Regions from separate parts of the Micromonospora sp. CA-244673 genome, predicted to be linked through region 3. Evidence: predicted binding sites of a transcription regulator. Region 3 holds the regulator's gene; each other region holds the start of a gene.
What was found. Region 3 encodes HrcA, which represses chaperone genes, less so after heat shock. Its sites were predicted from a motif close to GGTTNGCACNCTCNNNNNGAGNGTGCNAACC; they were not measured.
Positions count from the first base shown of each region.

Region 1: a site for HrcA is predicted at 3,193-3,223, ahead of groL (chaperonin GroEL). Genes of this name have one in related genera too.
Region 2: a site for HrcA is predicted at 5,053-5,083, ahead of groES (co-chaperone GroES). Genes of this name have one in related genera too.

Region 1 is NZ_CP192019.1:6,728,556-6,738,893, forward strand. It holds gene ACQP12_RS30975 (S8 family serine peptidase) at 1-5, shown strand, start outside; gene ACQP12_RS30980 (GNAT family N-acetyltransferase) at 49-978, shown strand; gene ACQP12_RS30985 (hypothetical protein) at 1,064-1,306, shown strand; gene groL (chaperonin GroEL) at 1,374-2,996, opposite strand; gene ACQP12_RS30995 (hypothetical protein) at 3,271-4,776, opposite strand; gene ACQP12_RS31000 (cold-shock protein) at 4,893-5,096, opposite strand; gene ACQP12_RS31005 (GNAT family N-acetyltransferase) at 5,321-5,839, shown strand; gene paaN (phenylacetic acid degradation protein PaaN) at 5,900-7,573, opposite strand; gene ACQP12_RS31015 (N-acetyltransferase family protein) at 7,626-8,645, opposite strand; gene thrC (threonine synthase) at 8,942-10,231, opposite strand; SAM riboswitch class I at 10,244-10,338, opposite strand, start outside.
Region 2 is NZ_CP192019.1:6,387,974-6,398,311, forward strand. It holds gene ACQP12_RS29275 (helix-turn-helix transcriptional regulator) at 1-82, opposite strand, end outside; gene ACQP12_RS29280 (WhiB family transcriptional regulator) at 339-722, shown strand; gene ACQP12_RS29285 (molybdopterin-dependent oxidoreductase) at 1,089-2,765, opposite strand; gene groL (chaperonin GroEL) at 2,890-4,533, opposite strand; gene groES (co-chaperone GroES) at 4,604-4,918, opposite strand; gene ACQP12_RS29300 (THUMP-like domain-containing protein) at 5,231-6,457, shown strand; gene ACQP12_RS29305 (helix-turn-helix domain-containing protein) at 6,459-6,725, opposite strand; gene map (type I methionyl aminopeptidase) at 6,790-7,605, shown strand; gene ybaK (Cys-tRNA(Pro) deacylase) at 7,616-8,095, shown strand; gene ACQP12_RS29320 (sugar ABC transporter substrate-binding protein) at 8,318-9,418, shown strand; gene ACQP12_RS29325 (ATP-binding cassette domain-containing protein) at 9,526-10,338, shown strand, end outside; gene ACQP12_RS29330 (sugar ABC transporter permease) at 10,338-10,338, shown strand, end outside.
Region 3 is NZ_CP192019.1:5,796,194-5,806,531, forward strand. It holds gene ACQP12_RS26500 (16S rRNA (uracil(1498)-N(3))-methyltransferase) at 1-515, opposite strand, end outside; gene dnaJ (molecular chaperone DnaJ) at 517-1,659, opposite strand; gene hrcA (heat-inducible transcriptional repressor HrcA) at 1,732-2,754, opposite strand; gene ACQP12_RS26515 (DUF4870 domain-containing protein) at 2,986-3,609, shown strand; gene hemW (radical SAM family heme chaperone HemW) at 3,691-4,914, opposite strand; gene ACQP12_RS26525 (enoyl-CoA hydratase-related protein) at 4,934-5,719, shown strand; gene ACQP12_RS26530 (hypothetical protein) at 5,821-6,681, shown strand; gene ACQP12_RS26535 (MOSC domain-containing protein) at 6,720-7,364, opposite strand; gene ACQP12_RS26540 (carbohydrate ABC transporter permease) at 7,432-8,262, opposite strand; gene ACQP12_RS26545 (carbohydrate ABC transporter permease) at 8,259-9,245, opposite strand; gene ACQP12_RS26550 (sugar ABC transporter substrate-binding protein) at 9,242-10,338, opposite strand, start outside.

The DNA of each region.
Region 1 (10,338 bases), 930 kb from region 3:
GTTAACAACCCTGTCCATTGCCCGGCGGATGGCCTAGGGTCGGCGTCCATGGACGTGGAGATCATCGAGCTGGGCCCGGACCGCCTGCCCGAGGTCGTCGACCTCTGCCGGCGCGCCCTGGACCTGCCGGAGGACGCCGCCGAGGCGCCGGCGATCGTGGCCACCCTGGCCGACCGCGCGGCGGCCGACCGGTCGGTGCTGCGGCTCGGCGCGGTCCGCGGCGGCACGCTGGTCGGGGTGTTGGTCGGCTCGCTGTCCGCGCGGGATCCGCGGGTCGGTCACGTCGACCTGGTGGCGGTGGCGCCGGAGGAGCGCCGACAGGGGATCGGCGGGTCGCTGCTGGCCGGGGCGGAGGCCCGGCTCGCCGGGCTCGGTGCCGCCGAGCTGCTGCTGGCCGGGAACCCCCCGCACTACGCCTGGCCCGGCATCGACGTGCGCTACACCCCGGCGGTCTGCGCCGCGCTGCGGCTCGGCTACCGCCAGGACCGGACGGCCTGGAACATGACCGCCGACCTGGGCGAGGGCTCGGCGGCACTGCGCTCCACCGAGGCTGCCGAGCGGCGGCTGGCCGGGCGGGGCGTGACCGTACGCCGGGCCGAGCCGGCGGACCTGCCGGCGCTGGCGGAGTTCGCCCGCGCCACCTTCGGCGGCGCCTGGGACGGCGAGCTGGCCGGCTCGGTCGGGCGGCCGGACGCCGGCGCGCACCTGGCCGAGCGGGACGGCGAGATCCTTGGCTTCGCCGCCTACGGCTCGTCGCGGCCGAGCTGGTTCGGCCCGATGGGAACCGCGCCGGCGGCCGAGGGTTCGGGGATCGGCGGGGTGCTGCTGCGGCGCTGCCTGCGCGACCAGGCGGCGGCCGGGATCGGGGCGGCGCAGATCGGCTGGGTGGGCCCGGTGCCGTTCTACTCGGGGGCGGCGGGCGCGCGGATCGAGCGGGTGTTCTTCCTGTACCGGAAGGCACTGAACGGACAGAAGTAACTAAAGTGACATAGACGGCAATAATGCCGTTCGGCCTCCTCGGCCATCGACCGGCCCCTACGGTCGGGAATTAGAGGAGGCGGGCATGACCACGGACGACGAACGGACCGACGACCAGCCGGCGAGCTGGCGACCGGTCGGCGAGCTTCCCGGCCAACTGCCGTTCGACCGGCTCGACTTCGGCGACGCCGAACAGCTCGCGGAAATGACCGCGGCGGATGGACCCTCCGCCGAGGAACCACTGCAACCGGTGGACGAACCGATCCGGCTCACGCCGCCCTACGACCGGGCGCACAAGCGGCGCAACCAGCGCCGACTGCCGACCTGAGACAGACGGAAAGGGGGCGGACCGCTGACGCGGCCCGCCCCCTTTCGGCGTGCTGGTGAAGCTGGACTCAGAAGTCCATCTCCCCGCCACCCGGGCCAGCCGGGGCGGCCGGGGTCTTCTCCGGCTTGTCCGCCACGACGGCCTCGGTGGTGAGGAACAGCGCGGCGATCGAGGCGGCGTTCTGCAGGGCGGAACGCGTCACCTTGGCCGGGTCGATGATGCCCGCGGCCAGCAGGTCCACGTACTCGCCGGTCGCGGCGTTGAGGCCGTGACCCGGGTCGAGGTTGCGGACGCGCTCGACGACGACGCCACCCTCGAGGCCGGCGTTGACGGCGATCTGCCGCAGCGGGGCGTCCAGCGCGATCTTGACGATCTGCGCGCCGGTCGCCTCGTCGCCGGCCAGGTCCAGCTTGTCGAAGGCGGTCTTGCCGGCCTGCACCAGCGCGACGCCACCACCCGGGACGATGCCCTCCTCGACGGCGGCCTTCGCGTTGCGGACGGCGTCCTCGATGCGGTGCTTGCGCTCCTTCAGCTCGACCTCGGTGGCCGCGCCAACCTTGATCACCGCAACACCGCCGGCCAGCTTGGCCAGGCGCTCCTGCAGCTTCTCGCGGTCGTAGTCGGAGTCGCTCTTCTCGATCTCGGCCCGGATCTGGTTGACCCGGCCCTGGATCTGGTCGGCGTCGCCGGCACCGTCGACGATGGTGGTCTCGTCCTTGGTCACCACGACCTTGCGGGCGCGGCCCAGCATGTCGAGGCTGACGGCGTCGAGCTTGAGGCCGACCTCCTCGCTGATGACCTGACCACCGGTGAGGATGGCGATGTCGGCCAGCATGGCCTTGCGGCGGTCACCGAAGCCCGGCGCCTTGACGGCGACCGACTTGAAGGTGCCACGGACCTTGTTGACCACCAGGGTCGCCAGGGCCTCACCCTCGATGTCCTCGGAGATGATCAGCAGCGGCTTGCCCGACTGCATGACCTTCTCCAGGATCGGGAGCAGGTCCTTCACCGAGGAGATCTTGCTGTTGACGATCAGGAGGTACGGGTCGTCGAAGACGGCCTCCATACGCTCCGGGTCGGTCATGAAGTAGGCGGAGATGTAGCCCTTGTCGAAGCGCATGCCCTCGGTGAGCTCGAGCTCGAGGCCGAAGGTGTTGCTCTCCTCGACGGTGATGACGCCTTCCTTGCCCACCTTGTCCATCGCCTCGGCGATGATCTCACCGACGCTGGGGTCAGCGGCGGAGATGGAGGCGGTGGAGGCGATCTGCTCCTTGGTCTCCACGTCCTTGGCGAGCTTCAGCAGCTCCTCCGAGACGTTGGCCACGGCCGCCTCGATGCCCCGCTTCAGGGCCATCGGGTTGGCGCCGGCGGCCACGTTGCGCAGGCCCTCACGGACCAGGGCCTGGGCCAGGACGGTCGCCGTCGTCGTGCCGTCACCGGCCACGTCGTCGGTCTTCTTCGCGACCTCCTTGACCAGCTCGGCGCCGATCTTCTCGTAGGGGTCCTCGAGCTCGATCTCCTTGGCGATGCTCACACCATCGTTGGTGATGGTGGGGGCACCCCACTTCTTCTCGAGCACGACGTTGCGGCCCTTGGGGCCGAGGGTCACCTTCACGGCGTCGGCGAGCTGGTTCATGCCCCGCTCGAGGCCGCGGCGCGCCTCTTCGTCGAACGCGATCATCTTGGCCATACGGCGTTGTCCTCCTGGACACTCACGGGCCACCCGGGGATTCCCCGGATGGGCCGTCTGGTGTACGCACCTTGGGGACGTCGCCACCTGGCGACGACGACGTCTCCTCGGTCGGGCCGGACAGCCCGCGACGACCGGCCCGTGCCGCTCCGGCGCCATCTCGACACCGGCACGACCGTGGCCCTACCGTCCCGACCATTGGCACTCACCGTACGCGAGTGCCAATGACTTGTTTAGCACTCTCCCTAGCCGAGTGCAAGCACGCTGCCCCCGCTCAGCCGAGTTCCGCGGCCAGTCGGGCGGCCTTCACCGGGCCTTCGTGGGCCCGCTGTTCGGCGTACGTGGCGACCAGCCCGACGAGCTGCGCCAGATAGGCCGGGGTCGCCAGCACCGCGCCCACCACGGCCAGCGTCACGGCGCCCGCGGCCGTGCCCGGAGCGGCCATCGGGTCCACCCCGAAGACGAGCTGGTTGACCAGCCCGAGCGCGCCGTCCAGCACCGCGGCGGCGATCAGCACGCCGATGACCAGCGCCACCCGGCCGAGCACCATGCCGAACCGCTGGTGGAACATCCGCCAGGCCCGGCCGATCGGCTCCTGCCGCTCGAACAGGTAGATCGGGCCGAACAGGGCAAATGCGAACGCCGCGTACAGGCCGGGCAGCAGGCAGAAGCAGGCGCCGACCGTGATGAGCAACGAGGCCACGATGGTCCAGCCCCAGAGGCCGAGGGCGCGGCGCAGCCCGTAGCGGAGCGCCGCCCCGACCCCGACCGGCTCACCGGCCGCCTGGCGGGCGACCACCCAGGTGCCGGCGGCCCAGCCGGCGCTCTGCAGTGGGCCGAAGATCAGCGCGGCGAGGAGCACGGCGCCGTAGAAGGCGAACACGTGCTCGAAGTAGCCGCTCGGCAGCACCGGGGCGCCGTCCGCGCCGGTGACCGGCTGCTCGGTCGGTGCGAGGGCGAGCGAGATCACCGCGATCACGGCCGCCGGAACGGTCTGGGTGAGCAGCATGATCGGCAGGAGTTGCCGCCAGCCGCGCCGCAGCGCGCCCCCGCACCGACTGAACCAGCCGCCGACGCCCGCGTGCGGCGGGGTGACCAGCGGATCCTGCGGGTCGAGACCCGGGTGCCAGCCGTACGGCTGGCCGGGCAGCGGGTAGCCGGGGTAGGCCGCCCCGGGCAGCGGGTGGCCGGGGTAGGCCGCCCCGGGAAGCGGGTAGCCGGGGTAGGGCGCCCCGGGCTGCGGAGGGCCACCGGCCGGCCAGGCCCAGCCCTGCGGCGGCCCGGCCGGGTCCGCGTCCCAGGGTTGCCCGCCGACTCCCGGCTGGCCGGCGACGCCGCCCCACCCCTCGGGCCCTGGCTGCCCCGGAACGGCGAACCCGCCCGGGCTGGCCGGCGAGGCGGGCTGGGCGGGCGCGACGGCATCGCCGGACGGGCCGGCCTGGACGGGAGCCGCAGGGTCGGTCGACGGGCCGGCCTGGGCGGGAGCCGCAGAGTCGGTCGACGGGCCGGCCTGGGCGGGAGCCGCAGGGTCGGTCGACGGGCCGGGTTGCGCCGGCACGGCGGGGCCGGCCGGAGTGGCGGGCCGGATCAGATCAGCCGGCGTCGCGGGGCTGGCCGGATCGGTCGGGGTGGTCGAGCCGGGCGCGGTGGGGTCGACCGCATGCCCCGACGCCGGGGCCGGCGCGGCGGCCGGCGGCGTGGACCGGGTCGGGTCGACCGGGACACCGGGCGACGCCGGGGGCACCGGCTCGGTGGAACCCGACGGGGGCAGGTCGGACATGAACCCTCCTCAGCAGCGGCGGCTGGAACGGTCCATGATCTTCCACGGCGCGGGCCTGCGCCGCAGCCCCCTCGTCGGGGTGACGCGGCCGCCGATCGGGCGGCGGCCACGGAGGATCAGGCGATGACGCGAACCCGCTCGGCCTGCGGGCCCTTCTGGCCCTGGGCGATCTCGAACTCGACCCGCTGGCCGTCGTCCAACGCCTTGTAGCCGTCCATCTCGATCGCGGAGAAGTGGACGAAGACGTCCTGCCCGCCGTCGACGGCGATGAAGCCGTAGCCCTTTTCGGAGTTGAACCACTTCACGGTGCCCTGTGCCACGGTGCACTTCCTCACTCTGCGCGGCGTTCCACGACCCCGGGAACCGGCGGACCGGCACCGGTGGGCCACCGGCTCAGCGATCGGCGACGGCCGCTGAATCGTGTGACCGAAATCGCACGCTACACGAGGCGTGACGACCGCGCACGACCACAAATCGGGCATATTCCGGTCGCAGTCCGGGCCCGGCCGGGCGCGGGTGGCGGCCCTTCCGGTATGCATGCGACATGACCAGCGCGCCCACCACGACCACCACCGTCCGGCGGGTCCGCCCGGCGGACGCCGCCCGGATGCGGGCGCTCCGGCTGGAGATGCTGGCCGACTCCCCGCTGGCCTTCCTGGAGACCGTGGCCGAGGCCGCCGCCCGGCCGCACGCCGAGTACGCGGCCCGGATCGCCGCCGTCTCGCAGGGCGAGCAGAACGCCCAGTTCGTGGCCGACCCGGGCGGCCGGCTGGTCGGCCACGCCGGCGGCACGGTCGATCCGGGGGAACCGGGGCTGACCGTGATCTACGCCGTCTACGTGACGCCGGCCTGGCGGGGCAGGGGGCTGCTCGGCGCGCTGGTGGACGAGGTGGCGGCCTGGTCCAGGGCGTGCGGCCGGCCCGAGCTGATGCTGGAGGTGGTGGTCGGCAACGACCGCGCCTGCCGGGCGTACGAGAAGCTGGGCTTCGTGGACACCGGCGTGCGCGTCCCGCACCCGAGGATCCCGACGCTCCGCGAACTCCAGATGCGCCGTCCCGCCTGACGGTTCGGGTGCGCCTGTCGTCGCTCCGGCGACAACAGACGCACCCGGACGCGGCGAGCGTCAGACGTGCCGGCGGCTCTGCACGATGCGGAACCGGTTCGCCACGTACGCGCCGTCGGTCAGCGCCGAGTTCGCCGCCGGGTTCGCCCCCGAGCCGTGGAAGTCGGAGAACGCCGCGGACTGGTTGACGAACACCCCGCCGGTCAGGTTGCAGGAGAGGTGCACGCCGGCGTCGACAGCGGCCGCCTCGGCCGCGTCCAGCACCGCCTCGTCGGTCGAGTAGACGCCGGCGGTCAGGGCCCCCTTCTCGCCGACGGTCGAGCGGAGGATCTCCAGGCTGTGCGCGGTCGAGTCGGTCGCGATGGCGAACGAGATCGGGCCGAACCACTCGCGGGAGTAGGTCGCGGTGTCGGCCGCGTCGAGCTTCACCACGGTCGGCGTCCGCACCACGGCGTCCGGGAAGGACGGGTGCGCCACGGTCCGCGACTCCAGCACCGGCTCGCCGACCTTGGTGACCTCCTCCAGCCGCTCCAGCACGCCGTCGTTGACGATCGCGCCGGTCAGCTCGACGCCCCGGGCCGGGTCGGCGGTGAGCTTGGCGACCGCACCGGCGATGCCGGCGGCCACCTCCTCGAAGCTCTTGTGCCCCTGGTCGGTCTCGATGCCGTCCCGGGGGATCAGCAGGTTCTGCGAGGTGGTGCACATCTGGCCGCTGTACAGGGTCAGCGTGAAGCCCAGGTTGCGGCACAGCCCGGCGAAGTCGTCGGTGGAGTCGATCACCACCGTGTTCAGGCCGGCCTTCTCGGTGTAGACGGCGGCCTGCCGGGCGTTGGCCTCCAGCCAGTCGCCGTACTCGGTGGAGCCGGTGAAGTCGACGATCTTGACGGCCGGGTGCAGGGCCAGGGTCGAGGCGAGCTTCTCGCCGGCCGCCTCGGGGGCGAGCTGCACCAGGTTGGGGTCGAAGCCGGCCTCGGCGAGCACCTGGCGGGCGTACTTCACGGTGATGGCGAGCGGCAGCACCGCGCGCGGGTGCGGCTTGACGACCACCGGGTTGCCGGTGGCCAGCGAGGCGAACAGCCCCGGGTAGGAGTTCCAGGTCGGGAAGGTGTTGCAGCCGATCACCAGGGCCACGCCGCGAGGCACCACGTGGAAGGTCTTGCTCATCCGCAGCGGGTCACCCTTGCCGGCGGCCTTCTCCCAGCCGGCCGTGCCCGGGTGCCGGGTCATCTCGGCGTACGCGTAGGCGATCGCCTCCAGCGCCCGGTCCAGCGCGTGCGCGCCGCCGGCCTGGAAGGCCATCACGAAGGCCTGGCCGCTGGTGAACTGCACCGCGTTGGCCAGCTCGAAGATGTTCTTGTGCAGCCGGTCGAGGATCTCCAGGCAGACGCCCACCCGGGCCTGCGGGCCGGCGTCGCGCCAGGCCGGCAGCGCGGCGGTGGCGGCGGTCACGAGCTGGTCGGCCGTGGCGTGCGGGTAGCGCACGTCGAGCGCCAGGCCGAACGGGCTGACCTCGGTGGCGACCGTGCCGCCGTCGCCCGGCTGGTCGAGCGGGAAGTCGCCACCCAGGTACGCCTCGAAGGCGGCCTTGCCGTCGGCGGCGGCGGTCTCGCCGTACACCCGGGGGCTGGGCGACTCGGGATAGGCGGACCAGTACCCGCGCTCCGTGATCGCGGTCAGCGCCCGGTTGAGGGTCTCGGCGTGCCTGTCGTACAGGGGGTGCGGGGTCTCCGTCATGCCCGCCATCATGCAACAGCGAGCCACCAGATCAGTAGTGGCGTGTCACAAGTCAGATCGTCAGCTGCCAGTCGGTCGAGCCGGCCGCCGGCCGGTAGCCGAGTTGCTCGTTGATCGCGATCATGTGGGTGTTCGCCGCCGCGTTGTAGGTGTCGATCACGCGCAGCTCCGGCTCATGGGCGAGCGCGTGCTCCAGATTCTCGATCTTGGTGAGCAGGCCGAGCCGGTGGCCGCGGTGGTCCGGGTCGACGATGGTGATCTGCTGCCAGGCGTGCCAGGTGCTGCTCGCGTCGAGGCTGACCATGCTCCAGGCCACCAGCCGGCCGGACGCCTCGTGCACCGCCCCGGCGCTGTACCGGCGGACCCCGCGCGCGTCGAGCGCCCGCTCGGTGCCCCGGATCCGCTCGGCGTCGACCTTCTCCTGCTCCCATTCGAGGTCACCGAGGGGCGCGTCCAGCAGCAGCCGGCCCTCCAGGTAGGCGACGTCGGCGACGTACTCCTCGGGGGTGTGGTCCGACCAGCGGACGCCGCGATAGCCCGCGGACGCCTCCCGGGCCTCGGCCAGCAGGCCGGCCAGCCGGGGCCGGTCGAGCGCGGTGACGTCCAGCCGGCGGCGGACATCGGCGAGCGCCGGCTTCGCGCCGACGGCCGCCGCGAAGGCGGCTCCGGGCAACTCCCGGCCCTCATCCCCGGGCAGCGCGGTGACGGTCGAACCGACGAGCCGCTTGCCGCCGTGCTCGCGCAGCAGCCGCAGCCCGTGCTCGTGCAGGGCGCGCCCGACCCCGCGCCGCCGGTACGCGGGGTCCACCATCAGCTCGACGCTGGCGTTCTCGGTGTTGTCCAGCGTGTGCAGATACAGCCGGGCCCAGCCGGCGGGCACCCCGTCGAGGCGGGCCACCCACCAGTGGGTGTCGACGCCGGGCATGGGGTGCCGCAGCGGCGCCTCGAACCGCCGCCGGCACAGCGGCGGGAGGTCCGGCTCGTCAACGGCCTGGGCCGCGACCGCCGTCCGGTGGACCGCGTCGAGGGTCGCCTGGTCGGCCGGATCGAGGGGGGAGACGGAGATGCCCATGCCCCGAGCGTGGCCCCCGCACAGCGAAGGGGCCAGCGGTTTTCCGCTGGCCCCTTCGGACGTTGGTCGGGAGGGACGTCCGCACAACGCCTCCGGCGTTGGGTCGCAAGAACTTGAAAAGTCTCCGGCGGATGCCCTCCCGCACGGAGCATCTTGCGCCGTCCAATTCCTGCCGTCAAGTCCTTGTCGGCGCGTTTTCCACACTCACAGCGAAAAGCCAGTTACCCAACGGATCACCCCAATCCCCCGCCCGGGCGATCCGCCCATCCCCCGCCCGGATGAGTCCGGGGCCGGGGTCAGGACAGGAGGCCCGCGTCGCGGGCGGCGCGGAGGCTGGGCCGGATGCGGTGGGTGGGTCCGACCTCGGGGGCGACCGCGTCGAGGGTCTTGAGGCCCTCGCCGGTGTTGAAGACGACCGTCTCGGCCGCCGGGTCGAGCCGGCCGGACTCGACCAGCTTGCGCAGCACCGCCACGGTGACGCCGCCGGCCGTCTCGGCGAAGACGCCGGCGGTGCGGGCGAGCAGCCGGATGCCGGCGCGGATCTCGTCGTCGTCGGCGTACTCCATCCAGCCGCCGGTGCGGCGCACCGCCTCCAGCGCGTAGAGGCCGGCGGCAGGGTCGCCGATGTTCAACGACTTGGCGATGCCGGTCGGCTTGACCGGGACGATCGTGTCGGTGCCGGCGTGCAGCGCGGTGGCGATCGGGTTGCAGCCGGCGGACTGCGCGCCGAACACCTTCCAGCCGCCGGCCGGCGCCTCGACCAGCCCGATCTCGACCAGCTCCTGGAACGCCTTGTCGATCTTGGTGAGCAGCTCGCCGCTGGCCATCGGGATCACCACCTGGGCCGGGATCCGCCAGCCGAGCTGCTCGGCCACCTCGTAGCCGAGGGTCTTCGAGCCCTCCGCGTAGTAGGGCCGCACGTTCACGTTGACGAACGCGGTGTCCTCGAACTCGTCGGTCTCCACCAGCTCGCCGCAGAGCCGGTTCACGTCGTCGTACGAGCCGTCGATGGCGACCAGCTCGCCGCCGTAGACGGCGGTGGTCACCACCTTGCCCTGCTCCAGGTCACCGGGGATGAAGACCACCGAGGGCACCCCGGCCCGGGCCGCGTGGGCGGCCACCGAGTTGGCCAGGTTGCCGGTGGAGGCGCAGGCGTAGCGGGTGAAGCCGAGCGCGCGGGCCGCGGTCAGCGCCACGGAGACCACGCGGTCCTTGAACGAGTGGGTCGGGTTGCCGCTGTCGTCCTTGACCCAGAGCGGGCCGGTGACGCCCAGCTCGGCGGCGAGGTGCGGGGCGGCGACCAGCGGGGTCAGCCCCGGGTCGAGGGTGACCCGGGTGGCCGGGTCCTGGCCGGCGGGGAGCAGGGCGGCGTACCGCCAGAGGTTCTTCGGGCCGGCCTCGATCTGCTCGCGGGTCACGGCGGACAGGGCCGCGGTGTCGTAGTCGACCTCCAGCGGGCCGAAGCACTCGTAACAGGCGTGCTGGGCGGCCAGCGGGTAGCGCGCGGAACAGGCGCGGCAGACCAGGGCGCGGGCCGGGCTGAGGCTGGTGTCGATGCCGGAGGCGGCGGGAATCGTCGACGTCATGTCGAGGGTTTCCTCTCATCTTTCCCCGCATCGCCGGGTGCGGCGGGGACGGAATTGGCACCTGCCCGCGGTCGCTCGTCGTCGAGCGCGCGGGTGGTTGCCGGGGC
Region 2 (10,338 bases), 590 kb from region 3:
CGGACAGCCCGAGCCGCGCCGCCGCGGAGGTCAAATGCTGGGCCGCGAGTGGTGTCCGAACGCACACGAGAACGCTACGCACAGTGGTCTCCTCTCCGACTCAGAGCAGACCACGACGGGGTGTGCTCGGGAGGAGGTTCCGGGCAATCATCCGAACTTTTCCGGCAGATGGGGCATATGCCGCCAACTGTCCGAGGTTTTCGATCACAGATGTGTGAGCGCGGGAAAGCCCGGGTACCGAGGGGTCACTCCGGAGACGGTGTCCCGCGCGGACCACCGCACCGGTAGGAGCTGGCCACGAAGATTCTCCGCGGTGCCGCGCGGGAGGAGGGGTGCTGATGTCGAACGTACGCAGGCTGCCCGGACCCATTGTCGACCTCTGGGACTGGCAGCGGCTCGGTGCCTGCCGCGGCCGGGACAGCGCGCAGTTCTTCCACCCGGACGGCGAGCGCGGCTCGTCGCGGCTGCGCCGCGAGTCCGGCGCCAAGGCCGTCTGCCGCGCCTGCCCGGTGCGCGCCGAGTGCGCCGCGCACGCCCTCTCGGTCCGCGAGCCCTACGGCGTGTGGGGCGGCTTCAGCGAGTCGGAGCGGCTGCGGCTGCTGGCCCTCGGCTGGGAGGACCTGGCCGACCGCCGGCAGGCCCGGGTGGACGTCGCCCGGCTGGAGGCCCGCCTCGGCCGGCCGCACAAGTCCGCCGTCCCGGACCAGCGCAAGATCGCCTGACGGCGACCCCGACCACCGCGACGCCGCGCTCCTCTCCCGGGGCGCGGCGTCGCCGCGTCACCGGCGAGCGGTCCTGCCGGCGTCATCCGCCCTGCCCCGCTGCCGGCCCCGGAGGACCTGCCGGAGACTACGAACTTGATGACGTAGGTGACTCGCCCGACCGGGACGACCACGCCCGCCGTCCTACGAACCTGATGACGTCGATGAGTCCGCCGGTGGAGTGGATGTCCGCGCGTCTGAGTCGTTCACGACATCAAGTTCGTAGCGTGCGACGAGGACCCTGCCGACCCGTCGGGCGGTGACCGCGGGGCCGCGCGTCGGCGGGTTCACCGTGGCCGCCCTGTCACAGCGTTGAGGGGGCGCGGATCAGCCGACCTTGACGGGGACGGTGTGCCAGCCGGTGGCGCCGTCCGGTGCGACCGGGCGCCGCTGCTCCGGCTGCGTCTCCCCGGAGGCGTCAGTGGCCCGGACCTGGAGCGTGTGGTCGCCCGGGGTGGCGTCCCACCGCCACGACCACTGCACCCAGGTGTCCACCGAGACGGTCGGGGCCAGGGTGGCCTCCCGCCAGGGGCCGCCGTCGACGCGTACCTCGACCTTGCGGATGCCCCGGTGCTGCGCCCAGGCCACCCCGGCGACCGTGACCGGGCCGGCGGTGAGCGGGTTGCGCCGGCGCGGCGTGTCGATCCGGGACTGCGTCCTGATCGGCCCCTGTGCCGACCACCCGCGCGGCACCCAGTACGCGTCGAAGTCGGCGAAGCTGGTCAGCTCCAGTTCGGTCACCCACTTGCAGGCCGAGACGTACCCGTAGAGGCCGGGCACCACCACCCGTGCCGGGAAGCCGTGCTCGACCGGCAGGGGCTCGCCGTTCATCCCGACCGCGAGCAGCGCGTCCCGCCCGTCCCGCAGCACCGCCGTGGGGGTGCCGCAGGTCCAGCCGTCGACCGAACGGCCGACCACCTGGTCCGCTCCCTCCTCCGGCTCGACCTCGTCCAGCAGTTCTCGGATCGGCACGCCCAGCCAGCGGGCGTTGCCGATGAGGTCCCCACCCACCTCGTTGGAGACGCAGGCCAGGGTGACGTAGCGCTCGACCATCGGCCGGGCGAGCAGGTCGTCGAAGCTCAGCTCGATCGGTTTGCGTACCCGGCCGTGGATGCGCAGCCGCCAGGTCGCCGGGTCGACCTGCGGCACCACCAGCGCGGTGTCGATCCGGTAGAACTCCCGGTTCGGGGTGACGAAGGGGGCGAGCCGGCTCACGGACAGGTCGGCGCCCGCCGGCACCGGTGGGGCGGGCGCCGCCGGGGCGGGCAGCCGCACCGCCTCGCGGGCCGCCGAGACGCCCCGCCGCCCGGCCAGCCAGTGCCCGCCGAGCCCGGCCACCGCCGCCGTGCCGGCCAGCAGGCCGACGCCACGCAGGAACCGGCGGCGCGACTCGTGGTCGCCGCCGTCGAGCGGCTCCCACCCGGCTGGAGTCTCGTCCCGCGCGAGCGCGGCGACGGCCGGCGGCGGCTCGGGCGCGGGTGGCTTCGGCGCGGAGGGCGTGGGTGCGGACGGCGCGGATGCGGACGGCCCTGGCTCCGGCGCGGCCGGCGAGGGCCGCGGCCCGGCGCCCTCTCCGAGCGGACCCGCCACGAAGGCCCACAGCGTCAGGGCCCCCAGCAGGCCGCCGACCAGGGAAGGCAGCGCGTCGAAGGCGTTCGCGCCGGCCCGGCTGAGCGCGGCGGCCACCCCGAGGGCGGCGAACGCGGCGATGCCGGCCAGGCCGATCCGGAGCCGCCGGGCCGCCAGCACGCCGATCAGCGCCGCGATCGCGGCCAGCAGCCCCGCCGAGCCGACCAGGAGGGCGATCTTGTCGTACGTGCCGAAGACCGCGATGGCGAACTGCTTGAGCGGCTCCGGCACCACGTCGACGACCAGCCCGCCGACCGCGATGAGCGGGGCGGACCGGGGGCCGGTGAGGACGGCCACCGGTTCGGCGACGCCGATCGCGACGGCCGCGGCGGTCACCCCGGCCAGCGCGGCTCGACCGCGCGACATGTTGCTCACGGCGACCAGTGTCGTCGGTCGGAGCGGGCGACCGCCAACCTCGTCAGCGTTCCGTAAGCAGATACGGGTCAGGGCACACCGCCGGCTGGCGGTGTGCCCTGACGTCAGGCCGTACGGCTCGGGATCAGAAGCCCGGGCCGTGCTGGTGGCCGTGCCCGTGGCCGTGGCCGTGACCGGCGTCGGCCGGCTCGGCCTTCTCCGGCTTCTCCACCACCAGGCTCTCGGTGGTGAGCAGCAGGCCGGCGATCGAGGCGGCGTTGGTCACCGCGTTGCGGGTCACCTTCACCGGGTCGAGGATGCCGGCCTTGACCAGGTCGACGAACTCGCCGGTGGCGGCGTCGAGGCCGTTGCCCCACTCCTTGCCGGCGACCTTCTGCACCACGACGTAGCCATCGTGGCCGGCGTTCTGCGCGATCCAGCGCAGCGGCTCGACCAGCGCCTTGCGCACGATCGAGACGCCGACCTTCTCGTCGCCGGTGAAGCCCAGGTCGTCGTCGAGCACCGGCAGGATCTGGGCCAGGGCGGCGCCGCCACCCGGGACCGTGCCCTCCTCGACCGCGGCCTTGGTCGCGGCGATGGCGTCCTCGATGCGGTGCTTGCGCTCCTTCATCTCGACCTCGGTGGCCGCGCCGACCTTGATCACCGCGATGCCACCGGAGAGCTTCGCCAGCCGCTCGGCCAGCTTCTCCCGGTCCCACTCGGAGTCGGAGGCCTCGATCTCCTTGCGGATCTGGGCGACCCGGTCGGCGACCTCGGCGGCCTGGCCGCCACCGTCGACGACCGTGGTGTTCTCCTTGTCGACCACGACGCGACGGGCGGTGCCGAGCACCTCCAGGCCGACCTGGTCGAGCTTGTAGCCCAGCTCCGGGGCGACCAGCTCGGCGCCGGTCAGGATCGCCATGTCCTGGAGCATCGCCTTGCGGCGGTCGCCGAAGCCGGGGGCCTTCACGGCGCAGACCTTGATGGTCTTGCGGATCGCGTTGACCACCAGCGTGGACAGGGCCTGGCCCTCGACGTCCTCGGCGATGATGAGCAGCGGCTTGTTGTTCTGGAGAACCTTCTCCAGCAGCGGCAGCAGCTCCTCGATCGCCGAGATCTTCTGCGTGGTGATCAGGATGTACGGGTCCTCCAGGACCGACTCCTGCCCCTCCACGTCGGTGACGAAATTCGGCGAGATGAAGCCCTTGTCGAACTGGAGACCCTCGGTCACCTCCAGCTCGGTGATCAGAGCAGAGCCCTCCTCGACGGTGATGACACCGTCGCGGCCGACCCGCTCCATCGCCTCGGCGATCAGCTCGCCGATGGTGCTGTCCTGCGCGGAGATCGTCGCGACGTGCGCGATCGACTCCTTGTCGGCCACCTCGACGGCCCGGCCGAGCAGCGCCTCGGAGACCTTGGCGGCCGCCGCGTCGACGCCCCGCTTGAGGCCGGTCGGGTTGGCCCCGGCGGCCACGTTGCGCAGGCCCTCGCGGACCATGGCCTGGGCCAGCACGGTCGCGGTGGTGGTCCCGTCGCCGGCGACGTCGTTGGTCTTGGTCGCCACCTCCTTGACCAGCTGCGCGCCGAGGTTCTCGTACGGGTTGGTGAGCTCGATCTCCTTGGCGATCGTCACGCCGTCATTGGTGATCGTGGGCGCACCAAACTTCTTGTCCAGGACGACGTTGCGCCCGCGCGGGCCGAGAGTGACCTTGACCGCGTCCGCGAGGGCGTTGACACCGTGCTCCAGCAGGTGCCGGGCGTCGTCCGAGAAGCTCAGGATCTTCGCCATCTGTATCCCTTCGAAGCGACGTTGCCCCGGCCCGGCGAGCCGGACCGGGGCAACGACACTGATCGGTTGCTTACTTCTCGATGACCGCGAGGACGTCGCGGGCGGAGAGCACCAGGTACTCCTCGCCGGCGTACTTGACCTCGGTGCCGCCGTACTTCGAGTAGAGGACGGTGTCGCCGACCTTGACGTCGATCGGCACGCGGTTGCCCTTGTCGTCGATCCGGCCCGGGCCGACAGCGAGGACGGTGCCCTCCTGCGGCTTCTCCTTGGCGGTGTCGGGGATCACGATGCCCGAGGCGGTGGTGGTCTCGGCCTCGTTCGCCTGGACCACGATGCGGTCCTCGAGCGGCTTGATCGCAACCTTGGTCGCGGTAGTCACGGGCATACCCTCCTGGGGTACTTGGTGTCGTTGCCGGTCGGCACGCCGACCAGCGTCAATCTGCCACATGCCACCGGGCGGGGCCGTCGTCGCGGGTGCCGGTCCGCCTGGCGCTCAACCCCCGGACACCAGGGCCCGGGCGTTGGCACCCTCAGGGTGAGAGTGCTAATCGCAGGTTATTCCTCGGCTAGCACTCCGTCAAGGAGAGTGCCAACGCGCCGCGCCCCGTGTCGCATCATCCGGCCGGACCGGAGTCGACGGCGACGGGCCACGAGGGGTCCGGGGCGGTCGGCCGGGGGTGGCCGGGAGAATGCCCGGGTGGACCTGGAACAGTTCGCCGCCCTGCGTACCCCCGAGGGGTCGGCCGCGCTCGACGCGGCGGCGCGGGTGGCCCGCGGCGACCCGCTGACGGCGGCGGCGGCGCTGCGCTCCGCCGGGGTGCCGGCCGGGCTCGCGGCGGCGGCGTTGACCCAGGCCGAGCTGCGCCGCCGTGCTGTGGGCAAGTTCGGCCCGGCGGCGGCCGGGATGTTCCTCACCCGGGCCGGCCTGGAGCAGGCCACCCGGGGGGTCGTGGCGCGGCGCCGGGCGGAGCGCCTGCGCGCCGCGGGCATCGCCACCCTCGCCGACCTGGGGTGCGGCCTCGGGGCGGACGCGCTCGCCGCGGCCCGCGCCGGCATCCGGGTGTACGGCGTCGAGGCCGACCCGGTGACCGCCGCGATGGCCGCCGCGAACGCCGAGGCGGCCGGGTTGGGCGACCTGTTCACGGTGGAGTGTGGGGACGCCACGGCGTTCGACGTGGGCCGGGTCGACGGGGTCTTCTGCGACCCGGCCCGCCGGAAGGCCGGCACCGGCCGGCGCATCTTCGACCCGAACGCCTACTCGCCGCCCTGGGACTTCGTCACCGGGCTGGCCGAGCGGGTGCCGCACACGGTGGTGAAGGTGGCCCCGGGACTGGACCATGCGCTGATCCCGGCGGGCGCGGAGGCGGAGTGGGTGAGCGTCGACGGCGACCTGGTCGAGGCGGCGCTCTGGTGCGGCGCGCTGGCGGCGGTGCCCCGCCGCGCCACCGTGCTCCGCGAGAAGGACGGGCACCCACCCGACGCCTCCGGCGGAGCAGGGGTCGCCTCCTACCAGCTCACCGGCGCCGGTGACGCCGAGGCGCCGGTGGGCCGGCCCCGCGGCTTCCTGTACGACCCGGACCCGGCGGTGGTGCGCGCGCACCTGGTCGCCGAGCTGGCCGGCGAGCTGGACGCGACGCTGGCCGACCCGAGCATCGCCTACCTGTACGGCGACGAGGCCCGGCCGACCCCGTTCGCCCGCTGCCTGGAGGTCACCGACGTCCTGCCGTTCTCGCTGAAGCGGCTGCGCGCCCTGCTGCGGGAGCGCCGGGTCGGGCGCGTGGAGATCCTCAAGCGCGGCTCGGCGCTGGAGCCGGAAAAGCTGCGCCGGGATCTGCGGCTGGCCGGCGACGCGGCGGCCAGCCTGGTGCTGACCCGGGTGGCCGGCGCGCCGACCGTGCTGCTCTGCCGCCCGGTGCCCGGCTGAGTCAGGACGCCTCGCGGACGCGCAGGTCGGCCAGCCACACCTCGGCCAGGTCGCTGAGCGCGACGCCGAGGACCTCGCTGAGGCAGACCACGGTGCCGAACGCGGGCGCCGGAAGCCGGCCCACCTCGATCTTGCGCAGCGTCTCCGGCGAGATGCCGGCCGCCACGGCCACCTCGACGAGGCTGCGGTCGCCTCGCGCGACCCGAAGCGCCACCCCGAGGCGTTGCCCCGCTGCGATCTGTTCCGGCGTGAGCGGTGGGCGAACCATGCCAGCAGGATAGACCCCGAGCGCCGTGGTATAAAAATACCGCAAGAGAAGGGGAGGGTTGATCGTGATCGAACTCAAGTCCGCCGAGGAGATCGACCGGATGGCCGTGACCGGCCAGTTCGTCGGCGAGCTGCTGGCGGAGCTGCGTGAGGTCGCCGCCGTCGGGGTCGACCTGATGGACCTCGAGCACCACGCCCGCCGCCGGATCAAGGAGCGTGGCGCGGCGTCCTGCTACTGGGACTACACGCCGTCGTTCGGCCGCGGCCCGTTCCGCAACGTCCTGTGCCTCTCGGTCAACGACGCCGTGCTGCACGGCCTGCCGCACCACTACGCCCTGCGCGACGGTGACCTGCTGAGCATCGACATGGCGGTCGGGATCGACGGCTGGGTCGCCGACTCCGCGCTGTCCGTCATCGTCGGCACTCCCGCCCCGGACGACCTGAAGCTGATCGAGGCCACCGAGGTCGCGCTGGAGGCCGGGATCGACGCGGCGCAGGCGGGCAACCGGATCGGCGACATCTCCGCCGCCATCGCCGGGGTCGCCGGCCGCTACGGCTACCAGGTCAACAACGAGTTCGGGGGCCACGGCATCGGCCGCACCATGCACGAGGCCCCACACGTGCCCAACACCGGCCGCTCCGGCCGGGGCATGAAGCTCAAGCCCGGCCTGACGATCGCGATCGAGCCGTGGTTGTGCCGCGGCACCGACAAGATCAGATTCGACGAGGACGGGTGGACTATCCGGTCCGCGGACGGCTCGCGCTCGGCCCACTCCGAGCACACCGTCGCGATCACCGAGGCCGGCCCCCAGGTGCTGACCCGCCGCCCCGGGCACGGCAGCAGGCCGGGCGACCGTACCGGGCAGGCTGCCGCGGGTTAGTTTGTCGCTCATGGCGGGACAGGGCACTCCGGCGACGGCACTGCTGACCAAGCGGAAGATCGCGCACAGCACCCACCCGTACGACGTCTCGCCGGACGCCCCGAACTACGGCGCCCTGGTCGCGGCGGCCCTCGGGGTGCCACCGGCCCAGGTGTTCAAGTCGCTGGTCACCGAGGTCGACGGCGCGTTGACCGTGGCGGTCGTGCCGGTCACCGGCGAGCTGGACCTCAAGGCCCTGGCCGCGGCGGCCGGCGGCAAGCGGGCGGCCATGGCGGACCGGACGGTGGCGGAGCGGGCCACCGGGTACGTCCGCGGCGGGATCAGCCCGCTCGGCCAGCGCAAGCGGCTGCCCACGGTCGTCGACGCCTCCGCGCTGGAGCATCCGACGGTCTACGTCTCGGCGGGGCGCCGCGGCCTGCAACTGCAGCTCGCGCCCGCCGACCTGGTCGCGCTGACCGCTGCCGTCACGGCGCCGATCGCCACCCGCTGAGCCACCTTCCCCCGGGTCGGCTGGGAGCGTTTCCGCACGCCACCCCAGGGAGCGCTCTCCACAGGGTGACGGCGGGGTGTCACTTGCGTTGCTGAATTGTTACTGCCGCCAACAAACTTCTGACCTCGGCTCCCTTGCGCGACTTCGGCGGGGAGGAATACGTTGCCGGGCACAACAAAACACCGACAACAACTCCCCCAACCCCCGAAAGGACCCATGCATATGCGCAAGGGCTTCCTCACCTTCGCGGCCGTCGGTCTTCTCGCGACCGGCAGCATGGCCGCCTGTGGTGACAACGGCGGTTCCGACCAGTCCGGCGGCTCGACCGACAAGAAGCCGAAGATCGGCGTGATCCTCCCCGACAGCAAGTCCTCCGCCCGGTGGGAGGGCGCGGACCGCAAGTACCTCAAGGAGGCGTTCGACGCGGCCGGCGTGGAGTCGGACATCCAGAACGCCCAGAACGACAAGAACGCCTTCCAGACCATCGCCGACCAGATGATCACCAACGGCGTCAACGTGCTGATGATCGTCAACCTGGACTCCGGCACCGGCAAGGCCGTGCTCGACAAGGCCAAGTCGCAGGGCGTCGCCACCATCGACTACGACCGGCTGACCCTGGGCGGCTCCGCCCAGTACTACGTCAGCTTCGACAACGAGGCGGTCGGCAAGCTCCAGGGCGAGGGCCTGAGCAAGTGCCTGACCGACAAGGGCGCCAAGAACCCGTCGATCGCCTACCTCAACGGCTCGCCGACCGACAACAACGCGACCCTGTTCAAGAACGGGTACGACTCGGTGCTCAAGCCGAAGTTCGACTCGAAGGAGTACACCAAGGTCGCCGACGACTCGGTGCCGGCCTGGGACAACGCGCAGGCCGCCACGATCTTCGAGCAGCAGCTCACCAAGGCCGGCGGCAAGATCGACGGGGTGCTGGCCGCTAACGACGGCCTCGGCAACGCGGCCATCTCGGTGCTGAAGAAGAACAAGCTCAACGGCAAGGTCCCGGTGACCGGTCAGGACGCCACCAAGGAGGGCCTGCAGAACATCCTCCTGGGCGACCAGTGCATGACGGTCTACAAGGCGGTCAAGAAGGAGGCGGACGCCGCCGCCGAGCTGGCCATCGGGCTGGCCAAGGGCCAGAAGAAGGACACCGGCCAGACCGTCAAGGACCCGGAGGGCGGACGGGACGTCCCGGCCGTGCTGCTGGAGCCGAAGGCGATCTACAAGGACAACGTGAAGGACGTCGTGACGGACGGCTACGTCACCAAGGACGAGCTCTGCACCGGCAACTTCGCCAAGCTCTGCACCGACGCCGGCATCAGCTGACCCATCCCCCCGCACCAGGCGGCGCCGCCCGGCACGGACACCCGTGCCGGGCGGCGCCCACGCCGGACGGGATCCGAGACCTCCCCTCCGTTCCCAAGGAGAACCCCGTGTCCGCAACCCCCCTGCTGGAGCTACGCGGGATCGACAAGAGCTTCGGTCCCGTCCAGGTGCTGCGCGACGTGGCCTTCGCCGCGTACCCCGGCGAGGTGACCGCGCTGGTCGGCGACAACGGCGCCGGCAAGTCGACCCTGGTCAAGTGCATCAGCGGCATCCATCCCACCGACGGCGGCGAGTTCCACTTCGACGGCCGGCCGGTGAGCATCAACAGCCCCCGGGACGCCGCCGCGCTGGGCATCGAGGTCGTCTACCAGGACCTCGCGCTCTGCGACAACCTCGACATCGTGCAGAACATGTTCCTCGGCCGGGAGAAGCGCAGCGGCATCGTGCTCGACGAGCCGACCATGGAGCAGATGGCCGCCGAGACCCTGGCCGGGCTGAGCGTGCGGACCGTCAAGTCGCTGCGCCAGCACGTGTCCAGCCTCTCCGGCGGCCAGCGCCAGACCGTGGCCATCGCCAAGGCGGTGCTCTGGAACAGCCGGCTGGTCATCCTGGACGAGCCGACCGCCGCCCTCGGCGTCGCGCAGACCGCCCAGGTGCTGGAGCTGGTCCGCCGGCTCGCCGACAACGGCCTGGCCGTGGTGCTCATCTCGCACAACATGAACGACGTCTTCGCGGTCTCCGACCGCATCGCCGCGCTCTACCTCGGCCAGATGGTCGCCCAGGTGAAAACCAGCGACATCACGCACGCGCAGGTGGTCGAGCTGATCACCGCCGGTCGCTCCGGCGACCTCGGCCTCGCCGATTCGGGCAGCAACGGCACCGGCGCCGCGCCCGCCGACACGACTCCAGGAGCCGTCCGA
Region 3 (10,338 bases):
AGGACGAACGCGGCGGCCGCCCCGGCGATCCGCCGGGTCACCGTGGTGGTCGACTCGTCGGGCGTGCCCGCCACCACCGGCAGCCACGGCCGGCGGGCCTGCTTGGCCGCCTCCCGGGCGGTGGCCGCCCACTTCTCCCGCGCGCGTACGCCCCGGTCCCCGCGCCACTGGGTCACCGAGCGGGACGCCGCCCAGGGGACGATCTCGTCCACCCCGACCTCGGTCATCGCCTGCACGGCCAGCTCGCCCCGGTCGCCCTTGGCGATGCCCTGCACCACGACCAGCCGGGGGACGGACGCGTCGGCGTACCCCCGGGAGGTGACCCGGAGGTCGAGGGTGCCCCTGCCGACGGCCGTGACCACCGCGCCGGCCGTGCCGCCCCGCCCGTCGGCGAGCAGCAGCTCCTCGCCGACGCGCAGCCGCTGCACGGTGGCCGCGTGGTGCCCCTCGGGGCCGTCCAGCGTCAGCGTGTCACCGGTGGGCAGCGCCTCGACCAGGAACAGCGGCGCCGACACCTCAGGCGTGCCCGTTGAAGGCGTCGCGCATCCGGGAGAAGAAGCCGCCCTGCTTGGTCAGCTCGGCGACCTCCTCGCCGCGGGTCTTGGCGAAGTCGCGCAGCATCCGCTCCTGGTCGGCGTCGAGCTTGGTCGGGGTCCGCACGTCGAGGTGGACGTAGAGGTCGCCCCGGCCGGTGCCGCGCAGGTGCGGCACGCCCCGGGCGCGCAGCCGCAGCGTGCTGCCCGGCTGGGTGCCCGGCTTGACGTCGACCGTCTCCTCGCTGTCGAGGGTCTTGATGGTCAGCCGGGTGCCGAGCGCCGCCGCGGTCATCGGCACGGTGACCCGGCAGTGCAGGTCGTCGCCCTTGCGCGAGTAGACGTCGTGCGGGCGCTCGTGGATCTCGACGTAGAGGTCGCCGGCGGTGCCGCCTCCCGGACCGACCTCGCCCTGCTGGGCCAGCCGGATCCGCATGCCGTCCTCGACGCCCGCCGGGATCTTGACGGTGAGCGAGCGGCGGGTGCGCACCCGGCCGTCGCCCGCGCAGGTCGGGCAGGGGTGCGGGATGGTGGTGCCGTAGCCCTGGCAGACCGTGCAGGGCCGGGCGGAGACCACCTGGCCGAGGAAGGTCCGCTGCACCGACTGCACCTCGCCCCGGCCGCCGCAGGCCTCGCAGGTGGCCAGGTGGGTGCCGGCCGCGGTGCCCGCGCCGGAGCAGGTGGTGCAGAGCACGGCGGTGTCGACGGTGATCGGCGCCTCGACGCCGAACGCCGTCTCGTTCAGGTCCAGCTCCAGGCGCAGGATCGCGTCGGCGCCCGGCCGGGTACGCGGCCGCGGGCCCCGGCTGCCGCCGGCCGCCCCGCCGAAGAAGGCGTCCATGATGTCCTGGAAGCCGACGAACGGGCCGGCGCCGCCCGGACCGCCCGGACCCGCGCCCCCGCCGCCCGGGGCGAGCGGATCGCCGCCCAGGTCGACGATCTGCCGTTTCCGATCGTCCGAGAGCACCTCGTACGCGGCGTTGATGTCCTTGAACTTCTCCTGTGCCTCCGGGTCCGGATTGACGTCCGGGTGGAACTGCCGCGCCAGCTTGCGGTAGGCGCGCTTGATCTCGTCATCGGAGGCGTCCCGGCTCACGCCGAGAATGCCGTAGTAGTCCCTGGCCACTGCGTTCGGTGTCCTCATGTTCGTCTCGCGTTGCGCCGGTCGTCGGCCGGAGCCGGCCGTCGGTCTGACTGGTCAGTTCTGGGCCAGCAACTCGCCCACGTAGCGTGCCACGGCCCTCACCATGGCGATATTGCCGGGGTAGTCCATCCGGGTCGGCCCGAGCACGCCGAGCCCACCGACGATCGTGCTGCCCGGGCCGTACCCGGTGCTGACCACCGAGGCGGCGCGCAGGTTGTCGATCTCGTTCTCGTCGCCGATGAGCACCCGGGTGGTGCTCGGTTCGGCCTCCCCGATCAGCTTGAGCAGCACGACCTCCTCCTCGAGAGCCTCGAGGATCGGGCGCAGCGAACCCTGGAAGTCGAGCAGGCCGCCCCGGGTGAGGTTGGCCGTGCCGGCCAGCGCGATGCGCTCCTCGTGCCGTTCGACAAGGGTCTCCAGCAGCACGCTGGAAAGCGTGGCCATGGCCGGGCGCAGCTGCGGGGTCGACTCGTCGACCAGGGCCTGCACCAGCGGCGGGGTGTCGGAGAGCCGGGAGCCGACCAGCTTCTCGTTGACCACCCGGCGCAGGTCGGTCACGTCGTCGGGGGCGACCGGCCCGGGCATCTCGACCAGCCGCTGCTCGACCCGGCCGGTGTCGGCGATCATGACGACCATCAGCCGGGTGGTGGAGATCGGCACCAGCTCCAGGTGGCGCACCTTGGAGCGGGCCAGGCTCGGGTACTGCACCACGGCGACCTGCCGGGTGAGCTGGGCCAGCAGCCGGACCGTGCGGTGCACCACGTCGTCCAGGTCGACCGCGCCGACCAGGAAGCGCTCGATCGCCCGGCGCTCGGCCGGGCTGAGCGGCTTGACCCGGGAGAGCCGGTCGACGAAGAGCCGGTAGCCGCGGTCGGTGGGCACCCGGCCGGCGCTGGTGTGGGGCTGCCGGATGTAGCCCTCCTCCTCCAGCACCGCCATGTCGTTGCGGACGGTCGCCGGAGAGACGCCCAGCTGGTGGCGCTCGACCAGGGCCTTGCTGCCGACCGGCTCCTGCGTGGCGACGTAGTCCTCGACGATCGCGCGCAGCACGGCGAGCTTGCGGTCGTCGAGACCCATCTCCCCACCTCCTGACGCACCTCGTCCGCCCCGGCGCGCGGCGTCCGCCGGGCGTCTGGCACTCGACTGTAGCGAGTGCCAGTCTACGTCGGCCGACCCGCCGACGCGATGATCAGCGACGTACCTCCGGTGCGGCCCGCCGCACATCCGACCCGCCAGGGCCGAACAGCCGGACATCCCGGGCGATCTCGCTCTGGTGTGCCCTTGCCCCCGGGACCTACCGTGACGTCCATGACTGAACCTCCTCGCCCTCCCGGAGCGGGGGACTCCGGCGCACCGCCGCCGGAGCCGACCCCGCCGTCGGCACCGTACGGCTCGTCGCCGGCCGGCGAACCACCCACCGCACCACTGTCCGGGGCGCCGGCCGGGGGCGGCTATCCCCCGCCCGGTGGCTATCCCCCACCTCCCGGCGGCCAGCCGCCGTCGGGCGGCTACCCACCCCCGGGCGGCTATCCCCCGCCGGGCGGCGGCTACCCGGGCGGCGGCGCCTACGGGCCGCCCGCCGGCTACGCCAACAACGACGACAAGACCTGGGCCCTCGTCGCGCACTTCGGCGGGGCGGCGGCGATGTTCGTCAGCGGCGGTGTGCTGGGGTGGCTCCCGCCGCTGGTCGCCATGCTGGCGCGGGGCAACCAGTCCCCGACCGTGCGCCAGCACGCGGTGTCGGCGCTCAACTTCCAGCTCGTGTGGTCGATCGTGGGCCTCGTCGGCTGGATCCTGAGCTGCATCCTCGTCGGCTTCCTCGCCGTCGGCGCGGCCGTCATCATCGGCGTGATCTTCGGCATCATGGCCGGAGTGAAGGCCAACGAGGGGCAGCCCTACCGCTACCCGATGTCGGCCAACCTGATCAAGTGAGCCCGGCCCGGCCGGCCCGGAGGGCCGGCCGGGCCCGTCCGGGCAGCGTCGGGGGCGACCGCGTGGGCCGGCCGGGTCCGGTCAGGGCAGCAGGTCGCGGACGACCGCGTCGGCGAGCAGCCGGCCGCGCAGGGTGAGCACCGCCCGCCCGGCGGCGTACGCGCCCGCGTCGAGCAGGCCGCCGGCCCGGGCCCGCTCGGCGCCCGCCCGGCCCGCCTCGTCGAGCCCGGACAGGGGCAGCCCGTCGGCGAGCCGCAGCCGCAGCATCACGTCCTCCATGTGCGCCTCGTCCGGCGTGAGCACCTCCCGGGCCAGGCCGGGCGACTCCCCGGCGGCCAGCCGCTGGGCGTACGCGGTCGGGTGCTTGACGTTCCACCAGCGCACCCCGCCGACGTGGCTGTGCGCCCCCGGGCCCAGGCCCCACCAGTCGGCGCCGGTCCAGTAGAGCAGGTTGTGCCGGCACCGGGCCGCTTCGGAGCGGGCCCAGTTGGAGACCTCGTACCAGGAGAAGCCGGCCGCGCCGAGGGCCGCCTCCGCCGCGAGGTAACGGTCCGCCGCCACGTCGTCGCTGGGATACGGCAGCTCGCCGCGGCGCATCCGCGCGGCCAGCCGGGTGCCGTCCTCGACGATCAGGGCGTACGCGCTGACGTGGTCCACCCCCGCCGCGACCACCTGGTCCAGCGAGGCGGCGAAGTCCTCGGCCGACTCCCCCGGCGTGCCGTAGATCAGGTCCAGGTTCACGTGGTCGAACCCGGCGTCCCGCGCCTCCAGCGCGGCGGCGGTGGCCCGGCCGGCGCTGTGCTGCCGGTCGAGGATCGCCAGCACGCCGGGCGCCGCGGACTGCATGCCCAGCGAGATCCGGGTGTAGCCGGCGGCCCGCAGCGTCTTGAGCGACTGCGGGGTGACCGTCTCCGGGTTGGCCTCGGTGGTCACCTCGGCGTCGGCCGCCAGCCCCCAGGTGCGGTCGATGCCGTCGAGGATCCGGGCCAGGTCGTCGGCCGGGAGCAGGGTGGGCGTGCCGCCACCGACGAAGACGGTGTCGACCCGGGGCGGCGGGGTGTCGCCCAGCACCCGGCCGGCGAGAGCCAGCTCGGCCAGCACGGTGTCGGCGTACGTCTCGCGGCTGGCGCCGCCGCCGAGCTCGGCGGCCGTGTAGGTGTTGAAGTCGCAGTAGCCGCACCGGCTGGCGCAGAACGGGACGTGCACGTACACGCCGAAGCCGCGTGCGCCGACGGCGCGGCGGGCGGCAGGGGGCAGCGCCCCGTCGCGCGGGACGGGTTCGCCTTCTGGAAGGACGCCGGGCATGGCCACTAGTGTGCCCGGCATGACCTCTCCGGACGCTCTCGTGCGGGTCGCCACGGCCCGTGGGGTGACCACCCTCACCCTGGACAGCCCGCACAACCGCAACGCGCTCTCCACCCCGCTGATGACCGAGCTGCTGGCCGGGCTGGCCGCGGCGGTCGCCGACGACGCGGTCCGGGCCGTCGTGCTGGACCACACCGGCCCGGTGTTCTGCTCCGGGGCCGACCTGAAGGAGACGGCCGCCGCGTACGCCAGCGGTTCCGTGCCGGCCGGGATGCTGGGCGACGTGCTGGTCGCGGTCCGGGAGTGCCCGAAGCCGGTGCTCGCGAGGGTGGCCGGGCCGGCGCGGGCCGGCGGGCTGGGCCTGATCGCCGCCGCGGACCTGGCGGTCTGCGCCGAGGAGGCCACGTTCGCCTTCACCGAGGTCCGGATCGGGGTGATCCCGGCGGTGATCTCGGCGACCGTGCTGCCGCGGCTGCACCCCCGGGCCGCCGCCGAGCTGTACCTGACCGGCGACACGTTCGACGGCCGGCGGGCCGCCGAGATCGGCCTGGTCACCGCCGCCGTGCCGGCGGACGCGCTGGACGACGCCGTGGACCGGTACTGCGCCTCGCTGGTGAAGGGCGCACCGAAGGCCCTCGCCGGCACCAAGGAGCTGCTGCGCCGCCCGGCCGCCACCGACCTGCGCGCCGAGATCGCCGAGTTGGCCGCGCTCTCCACCGGGTACTTCCTGTCCGAGGAGGGCCGGGAGGGCGTCCTCGCGTTCCGGGAGAAGCGGCCCGCGGCCTGGGTGCCCGCCGCAGACTGAGGCCGGAGGTGCGGGGTCGGCTACGGACCGTGAGGCATCCGGTCGGCCGACCCGGGGACGGGAGTGGGCGACGTACGCTTGGCGGGCTGTCGGGACTGGGGGTGCGGGTGCGAACGCGAGCGGCGATCGTGGCATCGGGTGTGGTGGTGGCGGTCCTGGCCCTGCTCGGCGTGTGGTTCGTCGCGAAGCAGTTCGGGCACCAGCTGCGGCTGCCGATGGCCAGCCGGACCTGCACCGTCAAGGCCGACGGCGAGGTCGTGCTCAGCGCCGACCAGATGGCCAACGCGGCCACCATCGCGGCCATCGGGGTGCAGCGCAAGATGCCGGAGCGGGCCGTGGTGGTGGCGCTGGCGACGGCCTACCAGGAGTCGCACCTGCGCAACATCGCGCACGGCGACCGGGACTCCCTCGGCCTGTTCCAGCAGCGCCCGAGCCAGGGCTGGGGCACCCCCGACGAGATCCGCGACCCGCGCTACGCGGCCAAGAAGTTCTACGCCGCGCTGAAGAAGGTCAAGGGCTGGGAGAAGCTGCGGGTCACCGAGGCCGCCCAGCGGGTCCAGCGGTCGGCCTACCCCGAGGCGTACGAGAAGTGGGCGGACGAGTCGCAGGTGCTCACCCGCGCCCTGCTGGGGAACGCGACCGGGGCGGTGGCCTGCACGGTCGGCCCGACGCCGACGATGCGCGGCCCGGCCGCCGCCAGCGCCCTGATGCAGAGCCTGGCCCTCGACTGGGGCCTGCCGGAGCTGAGCTCGGGCACCGACCTGACCGGGCTGACCGTGCCGGCCGCCGACAGCCGCAACGGCTGGCGGTACGCCCACTGGCTGGTCTCGCACGCCGATGACCACGGGGTGAAGCTGGTGCGGTTCGGCGGCCTGGAGTGGACGGCCGAGCAGGGCACCTGGGCCAAGGTGAAGGGCGACCCGGCGACCCAGGTGCTGGCCGAGGTCTTCGCCGCGGCCTGACCCGGCGCGGCCCGGGCCGGCCCGAGCGGTCGGGGTGGTCAGCCGGCGGCGGCGCCGAGGCGGCGGCGGACCTTGGCCCGCACCGACTCGGGCAGCTCTGGCACGTCGAGCAGGCGCGGCAGCAACTCCGGTTCGAGGGTGGTCGCCCGGAACACCTGGCCGATCGTCACCCCGTGCGCCGGCCGGTCGACCACCTCGACGGGGTCGCCGGCGCCCACGTCACCCTCCCGCAGCACCCGCAGGTACGCCCCGGGCGCACCCCGCAGGGTGAACCGCTTGATCAGGTCGGGCACGCCCCAGAAGCCGACGAAGGTGGTGCACGGGGTGCGCGGCTTGGTCACCTGCAGCAGCGCGGAGCCGACCGCCCAGCACTCGCCGATCACCGCGCCCGTGACGTCCACCGCCCAGGTGGTGAGGTTCTCGCCGAAGGCGCCCGGCCGCAGGGACCGGCCCAGCTCGCCGGCCCACCAGCCGGCGTCCTCCTCGGCGTACGCGTAGACCGCCTGGTCGGGGCCGCCGTGGTGGGCCCGCTCGCCGATGAAGTCCCCGGCGACGCCGGCGAAGCGGATCTCCACCCGGCCGTCGACGGGCCGCTTGTCGATACCGCTGCGACCGCTCGGGTCGCCCGCCCACTCCGCCTCGGTCACCCCGCCGATGTTCACCGCCGCCAGCCTGCCCGTCATGGCGGTCAGCCTAGGTGCCGCCGCCGGGTGCGGGAAAACGGGTTCCTCCCGGCACCCGGCGGACGGGTCAGCCCTTGACCGCGCCGGCCACCAGGCCGGACACCATCCGGCGCTGGACCAGCAGGAAGAAGACGATCACCGGCAGGGTGAACAGCGTCGAGGCCGCCATCACCGAACCCCAGGCGGTGTCGTCCCGCCCGAAGAAGAACGTCATGGCCACCGGCAGCGTGTACTTGCTCTGGTCGTTGACGAAGGTCAACGCGAAGATCAGCTCGTTCCAGGCGGTGATGAAGGAGAAGATGCTGGTGGCCACCAGGCCGGGCGCGACCAGCGGGAAGAGCACCTTGCGGAAGGTCTGGGCCCGGCTGGCCCCGTCGATCGCCGCCGCCTCCTCCAGCTCCTTGGGCACCGCGGCCACGAAGCCGCGCAGCATCCAGACCGCGAACGGCAGCGAGAAGCCGAGGTAGGTCAGGATCAGGCTGGGCAGGGTGTTGTAGAGCCCGAGCCGCTGGATCATCAGGAACAGCGGGATGACCAGCGCCTCCAGCGGGATCATCTGCACCACCAGCAGCAGGATCAGGAAGGTGGTGCGCAGCTTGAAGCGGAACCGGGCCACCGCGGTCGCGGCGAGCAGCGCGACAAGCCCGCTCAACACCACGGTGGCCACCGCGACCAGCGCGCTGTTGAGGAAGAAGTCCGTGAAGGTCACGCCCGGGATGAGGTTGCCGGTGAGGATCTCCCGGTAGTGCTCCAGGGTCGGCTCCGCCGGGACCGGGCGCGGCGTGGCCGAGAAGATCTCCTTGTTGGGCTTCAGCGAGGTGGCGACCATCCAGTAGACCGGGAAGGCCGCGAAGAGCGCGACCAGCAGGCCGGCGCCGTTGAGGGCGATCTTCTTCACGACTCGTCCTCCTGCCGGAGCACCATACGGACGTACACGCCGGTCACCACCAGCAGGATCAGCGTCAGGATGACGGCGATGGCGGAGCCCAGCCCGTACTTGGGCGGCGGCGAGAACGCCTCCGCGTACGAGTAGATCGACAGCATGAACGTCGACCGGTCCTGGGTGCCGCCGGCCAGCACGAACTGCTGGGTGAAGACCTTGAAGTCCCAGATCGTGGAGAGCACCACGAGGATGCCGAAGACCGGCCGCAGCATCGGGAAGGTGACCGACCAGAAGACCCGCCACGGGCCGGCCCCGTCGACCCGGGCGGCCTCCTGCAGCTCGCTCGGCACGCTCTTCAGCCCGGCCAGCACGCTGACGGCGATGAACGGGAACGAGTGCCAGACGACCACGAGGGTCAGGATGCCGAAGAAGAGCAGCGGGTCGTTGAACCAGCCGTAGCCGGTCCAGTCGCTGCGCCCGAACAGGGCCGTGGAGAGCCCGTCCGGAAGCTTGTTGAACAGCCAGGTCACCAGGCCGCTGGTGTCGTCGAAGATCCACTTCCAGACGATGGTGCCGGTCAGCGCCGGGGTGGCCCAGGCCAGCATCACGCAGCTCGCCACGAAGGTGGCCATCTTCCTGCCGAGCCGGTTGAGCAGCAGCCCGACCAGGGTGCCGAGGATCATGGTGAGCACCACGTTGGCCACGGCGAAGAGCACGGTGTTGCGCAGCACCGTACGGAAGAACGGGTCGCCGAGGATCTGCGCGTAGTTGGCCAGGCCCACCCACGGCCACTCGCGGTCGCCCCGCAGCTGCCGGACGCTGTCCAGCTTGTAGAAGGACATCATCACGACCTGGCCGAGCGGCCAGAGCAGCAGCACCGCGATGATCGCCAGGCAGGGCAGGAGCAGCAGGTACGGAAGGCGGTCCACACGGCGGCGCCGCCGCGCGGGGGTCTCCCGCGCGGCGGCCTCGCCGGTGGCCTCGGTCAGCGTGGTCACTTGGCGTTGAGGATGCTTTCCATCTCGGTGGCCGCGTCGGCGGTGGCCTTCTCGACCGTCTTCTGGCCCTTGATGACCGAGCTGTTCATGGCCTGGGTCACCGTCTTGGTCCGGCTCACCTCCACCCACTTCGGGGTGAGCGGGGTCAGCTTGGTGTTCTGCATCGTGGTGGCGAACGCCGCCATCACCTTGTCGTTGGCGTAGTTGCCGCCGCCGACCAGGTCCTTGTAGACCGGGAAGAAGCCGAGGCTGCTGGCGAACTCCTGGTCCTTCTGCTTGCTGAGCAGCACGGTCAGGTAGTCCCAGGCGAGGGCCTGCCGCTTGCTGTCCTTCCAGAGGGCGATGTCGGAGCCACCGGCGAAGGCCGGGGCGGCCTTGCCGTCCGGACCCGGGATCGGGAACGTGCCCCACACCTTCTCGATGTCGGGGTTGTCCTTCTTCATCGCGCCGCCCTGCCAGCTACCGGCGAATGCCATGGCGGCCTTGCCGGTGGCGAACTGGGTGCGGGCGTCGACCTCGTTCCAGGCGGCGGCGGCCGGCGGGGCCACCTTGTGCACGGTCACGAGGTCGGTCCAGAACTTGACCGCCTTCTGCGCCTCCGGCGTGTTGTAGCCGGACTTCCAGCTGTCGCCGTCCTTGGTGGCGATCTCCGCGCCGGCCGCCCAGAGGAACGAGTAGAACGGCAGCTCCGAGTTGCCCGGTAGGGCGATGCCGTAGGTGCCCGGCTTCTTGGCCTGGACGGCCTTCGCGGCGGCGACCAGCTCGTCCCAGGTCGTCGGCGGCTTCACGCCCGCCTCCGCGAACCAGTCGGTGCGGTAGTAGATGGCCCGCACGCCGGCGTACCACGGGACGCCGTACTGCTTGCCGTCGAGCTGGGCGTTCTTCACGAGGTCGGGAAGGATGTCCTTGCCCTCGGACCAGCCGTTGAACTTCTCCGTGACGTCGGCGAGGGCCTCCTGCGCCGCCCAGCCCTGCGTCTCGGTGTTGCCCAGCTCGGTGACGTCGGGTCCCTCCCCGCCGGCGAGCGCGGCCTGGAACTTCTTCGGCGCCTCGAGCCAGGGGATGTACTGCACCACGACGTCGGTCTCGGGGT